Regions from separate parts of the Paenibacillus vulneris genome, predicted to be linked through region 1. Evidence: predicted binding sites of a transcription regulator. Region 1 holds the regulator's gene; the other holds the start of a gene.
The links. The regulator LexA, encoded in region 1, represses DNA repair genes until DNA is damaged. The targets are predictions, from matches to a motif close to CGAACATATGTTCG.
Positions count from the first base shown of each region.

Region 2: a site for LexA is predicted at 1,519-1,532, ahead of ABEA66_RS23205 (YhjD family protein). Genes of this name have one in related genera too.

Region 1 covers NZ_BAABJG010000026.1:6,743-12,741, reverse strand. Annotated here, with positions in the region: gene glnA (type I glutamate--ammonia ligase) at 1-625, shown strand, start outside; gene ABEA66_RS22395 (TetR/AcrR family transcriptional regulator) at 805-1,419, shown strand; gene ABEA66_RS22390 (alpha/beta hydrolase) at 1,476-2,387, shown strand; gene lexA (transcriptional repressor LexA) at 2,462-3,085, opposite strand; gene ABEA66_RS22380 (LysM peptidoglycan-binding domain-containing protein) at 3,232-3,594, shown strand; gene ABEA66_RS22375 (DUF896 domain-containing protein) at 3,748-3,933, shown strand; gene ABEA66_RS22370 (hypothetical protein) at 4,183-4,692, shown strand; gene ABEA66_RS22365 (HAD family hydrolase) at 4,751-5,545, shown strand; gene ABEA66_RS22360 (1,2-dihydroxy-3-keto-5-methylthiopentene dioxygenase) at 5,677-5,999, opposite strand, start outside.
Region 2 covers NZ_BAABJG010000027.1:68,250-74,248, forward strand. Annotated here, with positions in the region: gene ABEA66_RS23200 (DNA polymerase IV) at 1-1,131, opposite strand, end outside; gene ABEA66_RS23205 (YhjD family protein) at 1,128-1,499, opposite strand; gene ABEA66_RS23210 (TIR domain-containing protein) at 1,734-2,783, shown strand; gene ABEA66_RS23215 (hypothetical protein) at 2,761-2,973, shown strand; gene ABEA66_RS23220 (YitT family protein) at 3,133-4,002, shown strand; gene ABEA66_RS23225 (undecaprenyl-diphosphatase) at 4,119-4,727, shown strand; gene ABEA66_RS23230 (YcdB/YcdC domain-containing protein) at 5,093-5,999, opposite strand, start outside.

The sequences.
Region 1 (5,999 bases):
CGGCGTCAATGGCTCGGGTATGCACTGCCATCAATCGCTGTTTAACGGCAAAAGAAATGTGTTCTACGATGAGAGCGATAGACTGGGTTTAAGTGCTGAAGCCCGACATTACATGGCAGGCATTTTGCATCACGCTCGCGCCTTTGCGGCCATCACGAATCCTACGGTGAACTCTTATAAGCGTCTTGTGCCCGGCTATGAAGCTCCTTGCTATGTAGCATGGTCCGCAAGCAACCGCAGCCCGATGATCCGTATTCCGGCTTCCCGCGGCTTAAGCACTCGCGTGGAGGTTCGTAACCCGGACCCTGCTGCCAACCCGTATTTGGCGCTAGCTGTCATGCTTAGAGCCGGTTTGGACGGCATTAAGAACAAAATGCAGCTTCCTCCTCCGACAGACCGCAACATTTATGTCATGTCCGAAGAGGAACGCGAGGAGCAGGGCATTCCTAGCCTTCCGGTTGATTTGAAGCAGGCTCTGGATGAGCTGCTTCGGGATGATGTCATCTGTGATGCCCTAGGCGATCACGCATTGGCGCATTTTGTAGAATTGAAAGAGATTGAATGGGATATTTATCGTACTCAAGTGCATGCTTGGGAGCGGGAGCAGTATTTGACGCTATACTAAGTTAAGATAAATCTCGCTGAGTATTCACTATGGCCCGGGACCTTCAGGTTCCGGGCTTTTATGATGTGCTGGCGGGCAGAGGCGATTCGCAGCAACGTGATTTCAAACCATATATTTACAAATGCAAAATAAAGTTATATACTAGTACTGAACAATCAGTACTAAATGAGGGTGAACAAATGACACGAACGAACACACCCGATGCGAGGAAACGGATTTTACAAGCCGCCGCCCGGGTATTTGCAGAGAAAAGCTTTGAAGGAGCCAGAATCGATCAAATAGCGGAGGAAGCGCATGTTCCCAAATCCTTGATTTACTACCATTTTAATAGCAAAGACCAAATACTGGAAGTGTTGTACGAGGATTTCATCCGGGAATATCGTGAGCTGCTTCAGATAGCGAAGACCGATACTCATGATTCTAAAGCAAACACTATGCAAAGCAGGCTGCAGACGATTTATAGGGAGTTTGCGGTACAAAATTCCGATGTGATCCGTATCATGTTTATCGATTCGCTCAAGAAATCCAACGAACAGCCTGTCATCTATAAAGTAGTGGAAACGATGATCCAGGCTGAGCAATCCCGGATGGGTCTTGCCGAGACAGATCAAGCGTATGATCCTGACGAAAGACGGATCGCGGAATTTTTTACGGGGATTATCCCTCTGTTCGCGTATTTATGCTATTCGGAATCGTGGATTCGTTATTTTGATATTGAGAAGAAGCGGTTTGATGAATTATTCCTTTCCATTTTCATGTCTTCACATGGAGCTTACCATAAGGATCATCAGTAATTTTTTTTAATTTATTAATACTGAATATTCAGTACTAAAATGTGGGGGGAAATGACATGAAATCATCCAGCAAGGAAACTCTAGCGGCCATTAAGCAGCATCTCAGGCAATCGTTTACCTTTACCCGAAAAACCGTAGAACAAATTCGCTCGGAGGAAAGGGAGGCAGTTCAAGCGCTGCCCAAGCTATCTGGTGTGAAGACGGAACGAGTTATGGTCGGCCATATCCAAGGGGAATGGGTTTTGGCCGGAGAGGCGGCCGAAGATGGTAATGACGCCATCTTGTACTTTCATGGAGGCGCGTTTATTTCGGGCTCATGCGATACCCATAGGGATCTGGCGGCCCGAATCTCCGAACAGAGCCGTACCCGAGTGCTTGTCATTGAGTACCGTCTTGCTCCTGAGCATCGTTATCCTGCAGCTAATGAAGATTGTTTAGCAGCCTACCGTTGGCTGATGCAGCAGGGAATACCCAGCAAGCAAATCATGCTTGGGGGAGACTCTGTCGGCGGCTGCCTGGCATTGATGACTTTATTGACTTTACGTGATGCAGGGGACCCGCTGCCGGCTGGAGCTTTCCTGCTGTCGCCCCATACGGACTTCATATACTTTGATAGTGAATCCTATATCAGCCATGCGAGCTCGGACCCGCTAGGTAGCCTGGAAAGCTCCAGGTTGTGTGCGGAGTATTATTTGGGCTCCTTATCGCCCAAGCCGCCGTTAATGTCGCCATTAAACCAGAATCTGCAAGGACTGCCTCCCTTACTTATTCAAGTAGGGGATCAAGAGGTGCTGCTCGACGAATGTACCCGATTGGCAGACAAAGCAAGGGCTTCCGGGGTTGATGTCACGTTGGAGGTTTGGGATCAGATGTGGTGCGTTTTTCAGCAATTGGCAGGCATCTTGCCGGAAGGAGAGGAGGCTATACGGCATATCGGCGGGTTCGTTACAGGCCGTTTGCATAAATAGAAGGAATATAAAAGAAGCCAAGGTACAGGTGCCGCCTGCATCTTGGCTTCCTTCCGTTATACTTGGGAATCATCTTAGTGAATGTCGCGAAATACGCCTACAACACGGCCAAGAATGGTCACATGCTTGAGTCGAAGGGGCTCCATGGTGGAATTCTCCGGCTGAAGGCGGATATGATCCTTCTCCTTGAAGAAGCGCTTGACCGTGGCTTCGTCATCCTCCGTCATGGCAACGACGATATCTCCATTATTAGCCGATTGCTGCTGGCGAACAATGACGTAGTCCCCGTTATGAATCCCTGCATCAATCATACTGTCGCCAATTACGCTGAGCATAAACACGTTATGATCTCCGACATAATGCGAAGGCAGAGGGAAGTAGTCTTCAATGTTCTCCGTAGCCGTAATAGGTACACCAGCTGTTACGCGTCCGATCAAAGGTACCCTGGAAACGGAAAGAGCGAATTGGCTTCCTTCCGTCGATGAGCCATCCGTAATTTCAATAGCGCGAGGCTTGGTAGGGTCTCTGCGGATCAGACCCTTCTTCTCCAAACGCTCCAAATGTCCGTGAACAGTCGAACTGGAGGCTAGTCCAACGGCTTCTCCAATTTCACGTACGGATGGAGGATAGCCTTTATCTTTCACTTCGTTCTTAATAAATTCCAATATCGCCAGCTGCCGATTGGATAGTTTGCTCATCAAGTATCACTCCAGTATTGGTAATAATTAACCAAATTATATCACAGAACCGGAGTTCGTACAAACATAAGTTCGAAAAATAGCATTGACACAAACAAATGTTCGCGTTATTATAAAAACAGAACAAATGTTTGGGGGTCGTGATCATGTATATGAATGAACAATTACTTACAAACTCGGTTGTCTCGGTGCAAGGAAACAGACGGAGAGGGGAAAATCCCAACGGTACCAAGAGGAGAATGAGGGGGCTGTTTGTCATTGCGTTAGTGATCCTGATAGCCAGCATTTGCCTTTCCTTTATTGGCGGGAATTCGGACGCATTTGCGGCTGACACCGGAAGCCATCTGGAGCAAACCGTCGAAGTCGTCAAAGGAGATACGCTATGGGGGATTGCGAGCAAGTACGCGGGAAAGGGACGCAATGTCCGTGACTATATGTACGAAGTGAAGAAAGTGAATGACTTGAAGTCTAATGTACTTCAAGTAGGTCAAGTCCTGGTTCTGCCTTAAGCCTTGTTGTTCTTACTTCTGTTTCGACTGCACTTGACAATCGAATCCTGTAATGTCAAAGTATAATTTGATGCATTTTTAGCTGTGCTTGAGAAAGAGCCGGAATGCGCCTGAATCAAGCCTGACATGACCAGGAGGATTACAATGAACGAAATGGAACACGATCAGTACATTAAACGGATTAATGAGTTGGCACGCAAAGCGAAATCAGTGGGGCTGACAGACGAAGAGCTCGAAGAACGCAACGAACTTAGAAAGCGTTATATTAACGCATTTAAGAGCAATTTGCGCAACCAGCTGGAGAACATCAAATTCGTTGATGATGACAACAAGCAATAATTAGGGGGACTTCATTTCATGCAGTTTGGAGCAGTGGAGCAGAGCAATATGGCATTTTCCAAGCAAGTCTTGGGTATGACGATAATACAAGATCCGGTTTATACACCGGGATATCGCACTGGCTCATGTTTCGATAACTGAATAGATGATTCCTATGTTGGATGGTTTGGTAGTATCTGCCTTCTTGATACTCCGGGTACTCCAACTTTTTGGCGTATTCATACAGTACTTTTATAAGGAGATTGAGATATGTCTCGTAAATGGGAACGGATGGTTCTTAAAAACTCTAAGAAGGTCAATAAGGCCCGGGCCAAGCAAGGCAAGCCTTTATTGAGCGAATCCTCCTCGGACGGAGCGGTTACGTTACGCGGGAGAAGCTGGTTCATGCCTTTACTGCTGGTTTGCGTCGGCATTTTCTGCTTTATCGCTTTTCGCAATAACTACCAGAACGATAGTTTGTATTGGGTGACCGGCGGGAGCTATATGGTCTTAGGTTTATTTATTTTCCTGGTACGCCGGCCCTTCCTCAAGGTCGGTAAGGACTACCTCGTTTCGCGGCGTTTTGGAGGCGATCGGCGGGTAGAGCCTGCGCAGATCCAGGAAATCGTTATTCAAAAAGACGCTGTAGCGATAGCTTTGACTACGGGCAAAAACAAATGGGTATTTACGAAATTGTTCCACCAATTTAATATGGAAGAGTTGTCGGAGCAGCTTAAGCAATTTGCGGCTCGGAATCATGTAGAGCTGAAGAACGAATAATCAATGGCTTCGACGGGAACCACTACAGATTTTATGGGGAAAAGGATGGAAGACTAGGATGAGCATTCAAGCGGTTTTATTTGATTTGGACGATACGCTGTTGTGGGATGACCGGAGCGTAAAGGAAGCTTTCCAGGCGACTTGCGAGGAAGCGGCCAAGCATTATTCTCTGGACCCTGCGGCTTTGGAGGAAGCGGTTCGTAAGGAAGCGCGTGCTTTATATGAATCTTACGAAACATTTCCATTTACGAAAATGATCGGAATTAATCCGTTTGAGGGACTCTGGGCTAATTTTACCGAAGGCGAGAACGAGAACTTCCGCAAGCTGCAGAAGCTCGCTCCGACCTACCGGACGGAATCCTGGACACGCGGACTTAAAGCATTGGGCATCGATGACCCTGAGCTGGGCTACCGCTTGGGCGAGCTGTTTCCAGCTGAGCGTCGTAACCGGCCGATTGTCTATGAAGAAACCTTTGAAGTGCTGAAGCAGTTAAAAGAGAAGTACAAGCTGCTGCTGCTCACTAACGGCTCGCCGGATTTGCAAAATGAAAAGCTGGCAGGAGTACCGGATCTGGCCCCATATTTTGACCATATCATTATTTCCGGGAATTTTGGTGAAGGAAAGCCTGCTGTCTCTATATTTAACCATGCAATGGAGCTTCTTGGGATTACAGCAGATCAAGGAGTTATGATTGGGGATAAATTGACTACAGATATTTTGGGCTCCGGACGTGTAGGCATGCGAAACATGTGGATTAACCGTCATGGAATTAGCCGTACGGATGAAATCATTCCTGCTTACGAAATCAAAAGCTTGCGTGAAATTCAGGGCATTATTCAATCTATTGGTTAATTGTTATAACGACAAAGACCCTCAGTTCGAGGGTCTTTTCTAATCATTACAGCCATTTTATAATATCGGGGTTCCCCGCAAATTGTCTGAATCGGCTTCGAACCAATACCCTACTGAGTGGGGTTATTTGGTTAGGCCTTTTGGAAGGTAGGATCGTCGAACGGATGAGCAATCCAGCCCTCAGTTTCAATAAATAAACGAACGGCTACGATTTGGCGATTGTCCATCAAGGTGAAGAAATGAGGTTTGTGCTCAGGAACGGAGATAACGTCGCCGGCTTCCAGCTCAACGTCGAAGTAGCCTACATCATCAGTGCCTTTGATAATGAAGATCCCTTTACCTGCCGTAATGGCGCGAACTTCATCTTCTGTGTGCGTGTGAACCTGCTCGAACTTTTTCAGCAATTCGTCCAGATTCGGAGTCGCATCGGAGAGTGCGATGATGTCCCAAGTCA
Region 2 (5,999 bases), on a different contig from region 1:
CGGTTGATCCTCGAATAAAGTCAACTGGTATACTTCATCGTCCGTTAACCCGCTCAGCATGACGCCGAGGCGGCGTACGGGCATCTTATCCCAATGACGGTAGAACAAGGTTTTGACGGCCTCGAAGACCGCACTGGTATTATTCGTCGGATCAGGCATTTTCATTTGTCTCGAGAATCCGGTCGGAGCCTCGTAGGGGCTGCACATGCAGCTGACCGATACGACACCGCCCATGTATCCTTTGCGCCGGCAGTCGCGGCAGACCTCCTCCGTCAGCTCGAGCAGAATCGTCTCTACCTCGCTATTCTCGATATAGTCTCTCGGCAGAGTCATCATATGGCCTACCGATTTGGGCGGCGTATGGAACGTCCCGGGGGTGACAGGGGAGTCATCCAGGCCGTTCGCCGTTCTCCACATGACCTCCGCGTGAATATCGCTTTGCTTGCCGAAGCGCGCCCGGAATTTCTCCTTCAAGCGGGGGAGCGGGGTTCGCGCGATATCGCCGATCGTAAACATCCCGAGCCGCGCGAAATGCTTCGTCATGCGGGACCCGACGCCGAACATTTTTTGTACCGGCTCAGGCCAAAGCTTATTTTCGATTTCCTCCTTGCGCAGGATGAACAAGCCGCTATTGCTCTTCTTCGCCCAGATATCCGTTGCGAGTTTGGCCAGTATTTTATTCGAGCTGATGCCGATTCTTACTTTTACTCCCGTTTGCTGAAACACCTTCTGCTGGATGGATTGGGCTATCGTCAGCGGATCTCCCCAGATCCCGAGACTTCCGGAGACGTCCAGAAACTGCTCGTCGATCGAAAAAATTTCAACCAGGTCGCTGTATTCCTTGTAAATCTCCGTGATCATGAGAGAGACGTCGATGTAATGCTGCATGCGCGGACGCATGACCACGAGCTGCGGGCATTTGTTCAACGCCTCGCCCAGCCGTTCGGCGGTAGTGACTCCATAGCTTTTGGCTATGGGGCAGGCCGCCAGGATGATGCCGGAACGGCGTGCCGGATCCCCGGCCACAGCGACGGGCTTATCCCTGCACCCGGGATGGTCCGCCTTTTCCACACTGGCATAGAAGCTCTGGCAGTCCGCCAGAAAAATCGTTCTCTCGCCCTTCGTGATCATTTTAACCGCCTCCGCAAATTCATAAGCGTAGTCATAAGCTCCGCTTTTACCAGGCTTCTTAGCATTTTAAAATGATGGATGTAACCGCGGACCTTATATTCCACATCGATGCCAAGTGTATTCATCTCCGTGTGCAGCACCTTGATGCTTCGCTCCCTCATCCTGTTCTTAAGGGCTTGCAGCTCGGGATAGATGGAGCTCTCGACTTCCCTGAGATAAAAGATTACATGGTTATAAACAATTTTGTCCTTGTACAGGGTCAGCTCCTCGATATCTCTCGCCAGCATATCCAACAGAATGGGCAGCAGGGTGTATTCCTTGATGATTTGAATATCTTCTTCGGTTTCTACTCTTGGATTGATACTCATAAATGACACCACCGTAATGCGAACGTGTATTCGTATTTAATCCTTATTATATACCGAACACACGTTCTTTATGCAAGTGTATTTTATGGAAATTGGTGTCGCTGCTGTTTGATAAAAAAACTTCGAAGGGACTATCAACAGAACAGGAAAATTTTGCTACACTAATAGAGATACAAGCATGGGATCGGTTTACCGGGAGACTAGAGAATTGATCTTGAAAAGGGGAAGTGTCCGTTGTCGGTATCGAGGCAAGAACGAAAACCGGAGCTGTTCATCGGCTCCTCAAGGGAAGCGATACATTATGCGCGGGCCGTTCACGAAAGCCTAAGCCGCTCGGCCCAAGTGACTCCATGGTATACGGCATTCGGGGCCAATTCCTACACGATGGAAGCGTTGGAGCAGCAGCTGGATCTAAGCGACTTCGGTGTGTTCGTGTTTGCGGCGGACGACGTTGCTCTTTATCGCGGACAATACGTATTTATCACCCGGGACAACACGCTGTTCGAGATGGGGCTGTTCTGGGGAAAGCTGCGGCGCAGCCGCGTGTTCGCCCTGGTCCCGAGATCGGTGCAGGAGCGGGATGACCTCATCCGGGATACGACGATCAAGGACTTTCATATTTTATCCGATTTGCAGGGGTTAACTCTGCTCACTTATCATGAGGCGGTACGCGGCAATTATTTGGCGGCAGTCGATGTCGCTTGCGGCTACATTGCCAAGGCTATCGAGGACGAGCAGACCTTCACCGATCCTTACCAGCTTCTTGCGGAGAAGGAAGCCGAGCTCGAGAGGAAGCAAAGCATCCTTCACTTCTTCTGGGAATATAATCGGAATGTGACGGCTGCCGATCCGGAGGAGAAGTACCATTCCTTCAGCGAGGCCGTTCGCAACTCCTTGCTCGCTCCCGAGGGGTTTCGGGTGACCGGGGCGGCTATTTGGAAGAAGGAAGGGAATGACGGCGTTCGCCAAGTGGGCGGGAATGTGGGGAGAGGCAAGTTTTACCGGTTCCAAACCTACGCGGAGAAGAAGAACGACAAGAAAATATACGTGCTGGAAGCCTTTTTGAACAGCACCTGGGAATTTTTGCGGCGGAAAGAGGTTGCCGAGGTGTATGTCCTATGTTATCCTCTAGATAAAGAGCATGTGTTATCCGTGCATATCTCGGGACTGAAAGTATTATCCAAGGAGGATCTTACGGAGATCGTCTATCATAACGAAGAGCTGCTGGCAACCATTAGTCACTTAGTTGGAGGGGATTCAGATGAACAGAAGCGCAGGGTTTAAACGGACTTCGATTTACGGATCCGCAGCGGGACGGTGGGCTGCTCCAAGCTCTGCCGACTTGGGTACGGCTCGCGAAGAGCATGATGCCAAAGCGGGCGTCTTTATCGGACCTTCCGTTGAAGGCGGCGACAAGGAATATGTTCACGTCATCAGCGGAAAAGTGATGAACCGCAAGCCATCGTTTATATAATCATAGCCTCGCAATAAGTTAGGAGCCGTGCGTTGAACGTACGGTTCTTTTGGCGTTGTCGACATGAGGTTTTGAACCCGTTCCTCCTTCAAAAAAAGTTGGTTTTTTTACGAAAAAAAAGCGAACGCTATGGTTAAAAAAGAGGACGAGGTAGGGAAAATGAACAACCGGGTACATAAAAAGAAAACTTGGCTTGAATTTTTGAAGGCCTTCATTTTTATATCCATCGGTGCGGTGATGATGGCCGTAGCCCTTGAGGTTTTCCTGGTGCCTAACGATGTTATCGACGGAGGGATTACCGGGATTTCCATCGTGCTATCCAAACTAACGGCGTTTCCGTTAGGGTTATTTATCTTCTTTATCAATCTTCCTTTCCTGGTCGTCGGCTACAAGCAGATCGGCAAGACGTTTGCGTTCTCTACGCTGTACGCGATTGCCTTGATGTCCGTAGTCACAGCTTTATTGCATCATGTAGAGCCTTTTACCAACGAGAAAATATTGGCCGTTTTGTTCGGAGGGCTCATTCTCGGGTTGGGAGTCGGTCTGGTGCTGAGGTTCGGCGGGTCGCTGGACGGCACCGAGATTGTGGCTATCCTGCTGTCAGAAAAATTCAGATTGCCTGTCGGTCAGATCATCATGTTCATCAACGTGTTTATCTTTATATTGGCCGGCTTTGTGTTCGGCTGGGACTCGGCTATGTATTCCATTTTCACCTATTACATCGCTTCCAAGGTCATGGATATTGTCGTTCAAGGTCTGGAGGAATCCAAATCGGTTACGATCATCTCGAATGAATATGAGGAAATTTCCCATGCGATCATGAAGCGGCTGGGCCGCAATACGACGTATATTTACGCCAAGGGAGGATATTCCAAGGAGGATACCCAAATGATCTATTGCGTCGTTACGCGGCTGGAGCTGAGCAAATTGAAAGCACTCGTTCAGGAAATAGACGAAAGAGCCTTTATTTCCATTCAGCAGGTATCCGATGTGCTGGGAGGTAATTTTGACAAAAGCAGCATCCATTGATACGGTGGAAGATGATGGTTTGCCGCGATACACGTTTTTTAATGAATTATTAATAAATTATTAAGATTTATGCTTTATACTGATCCCGTCATCTTGATTTGGATGGGGGATTACTTTTGAACTACGCGATTTTTCAATTTATTAATCAATGGGCGGGACAGGGCGGCTGGCTGGACAGCGTGATGGTGTTCTGTGCCCGCGATCTGGTTTGGGTTATGCTGCTCATTCTGGCTGTGCTGTGGATCAGCGGCCGCAGCGTGAATCAAAAAGGAGTATTCTACGCCTGCCTGTCAGCGGCCTTGGCAATTCTCGTTGCCGGGTGGATCATTTCACCTATCGTTGATCATCCGAGACCGTTCGTAGAGCATCAGGTGCATCAATTGGTTCCCCATGACGCAGATCCGTCGTTCCCAAGCGACCATACGACCTTCACGTTCTCTATTGCCTTCACGGTATGCATGCTGTTGAAGCGCCGGATGGGAATATTGATGATAGTATTGGCCAGCCTCACGGGCATCGGACGCGTGTATACAGGGGTTCATTATCCTGCGGATATCGCCGGAGGGATCATCCTTGCCCTGCTGTCCAGCATGCTGGTCGTTAAATATCGCGGCTTTGCAGAGCCGCTGGCCAAGCTGTGCATAGGGATTTACAATAAGATCGCTGCAAAACTTCCGTTCCTGCCGCTAGGCGACAGAGCGCGAGCTCAGTCCAACAAAGCATAATACCGTGCAAGGAGAAAGCCTGTACCCCTTCAAGTAAGGAGGACAGGCTTTACGGTACGGTATAATGAAATAAAGAACAACCTGCCCTGATTCAACAAAGGCAGGTTGTTCTGTCTTAATACGGCCTTATAGATTAGTAAAGCACACCGCGGGTTACGATAACCAACAAGATAAAGAGAACCAGGATAACACCTACGCTAGTAAATCCGAAACCTACACCACTCATTTGAAATTCTCCTCTCATATGCTTAGTTTTGGAAGGGGGTATTGCTTATTCCCAAAATAAGTATATGTAAGGGGGAGCCCCAGTGCTTGGATCAATGCCCTTACCCGATAAATGGGGCGTCAGTACATTTGGCGGCGGCTCAATAAGTTAAATGGACCCGTTCCCCTGTGACGGCATCGCAAATCGAATCGAAATGCGTCAGTGTGTAGACAAGACACGCTTTAACGGTCTCTTCGGGCGAATGCCTGTCAGCCAGCCGGTAGGACAGCCTGGCCTCGATATGAGGAAATAGCAGCTCCCATGCGGTTTCGGCTACAATCTTAGGCTCACAGCATCCGAGATTGCTTCTTGCTTCTTTATCCGCGTCGCCGCGGCTGGCCTGGAACAGCTTCAAGGCATCCATGACATGAGAGATATTCCAGGTGTCCCGGTCTATAATCAGTCCGATCTTGCCGCCCATGATAGGAATCCCGTGAAGGAAGCGCTGCATCTCGATCTTGATTTGATTTCCCTGCATGCTCTCTACAATTCGGCCGTCCGATTTATGAATAAAAGCGAACTGCCAGGGCTCCTCCGAAACGGATTGCTTGAGATAAGATACGGCGATGTCCAGAGCGCGGGCCGCTTCTTCCTCCGATACAGGCGGGTAGAAGGGATGCGGCGCCGCCAGATCCACGTCCGTGACATGCTCCTCCAGCTTTAACTCATCATAATGTGCCTCGGAAAAGACGGGCTTACGCACGATATGAACCGTTTGATTGCGCTCCGGCAAAGACGTATCCAAATCGATAATTTCGATAAAATCGCTTTTATCCGTATAAACCAACTCCCCCGTTACAGCATCAAATACATCATGCCTGCATAGATAGAAGGGATGATCCGAGGGATGAAACAAATTCAAATAGCAGAGCGTCAGCTGGTCTGGCCCTAGCTGCTCCTTGAATATATCCATAGGGATGTATTCGCTGCTGCCCGCAAATTCGCAATCGTCCCATACGCACCAGTAATGAAGCAGCTCGAAGGAACGGTTCAATGTGATATGAAGA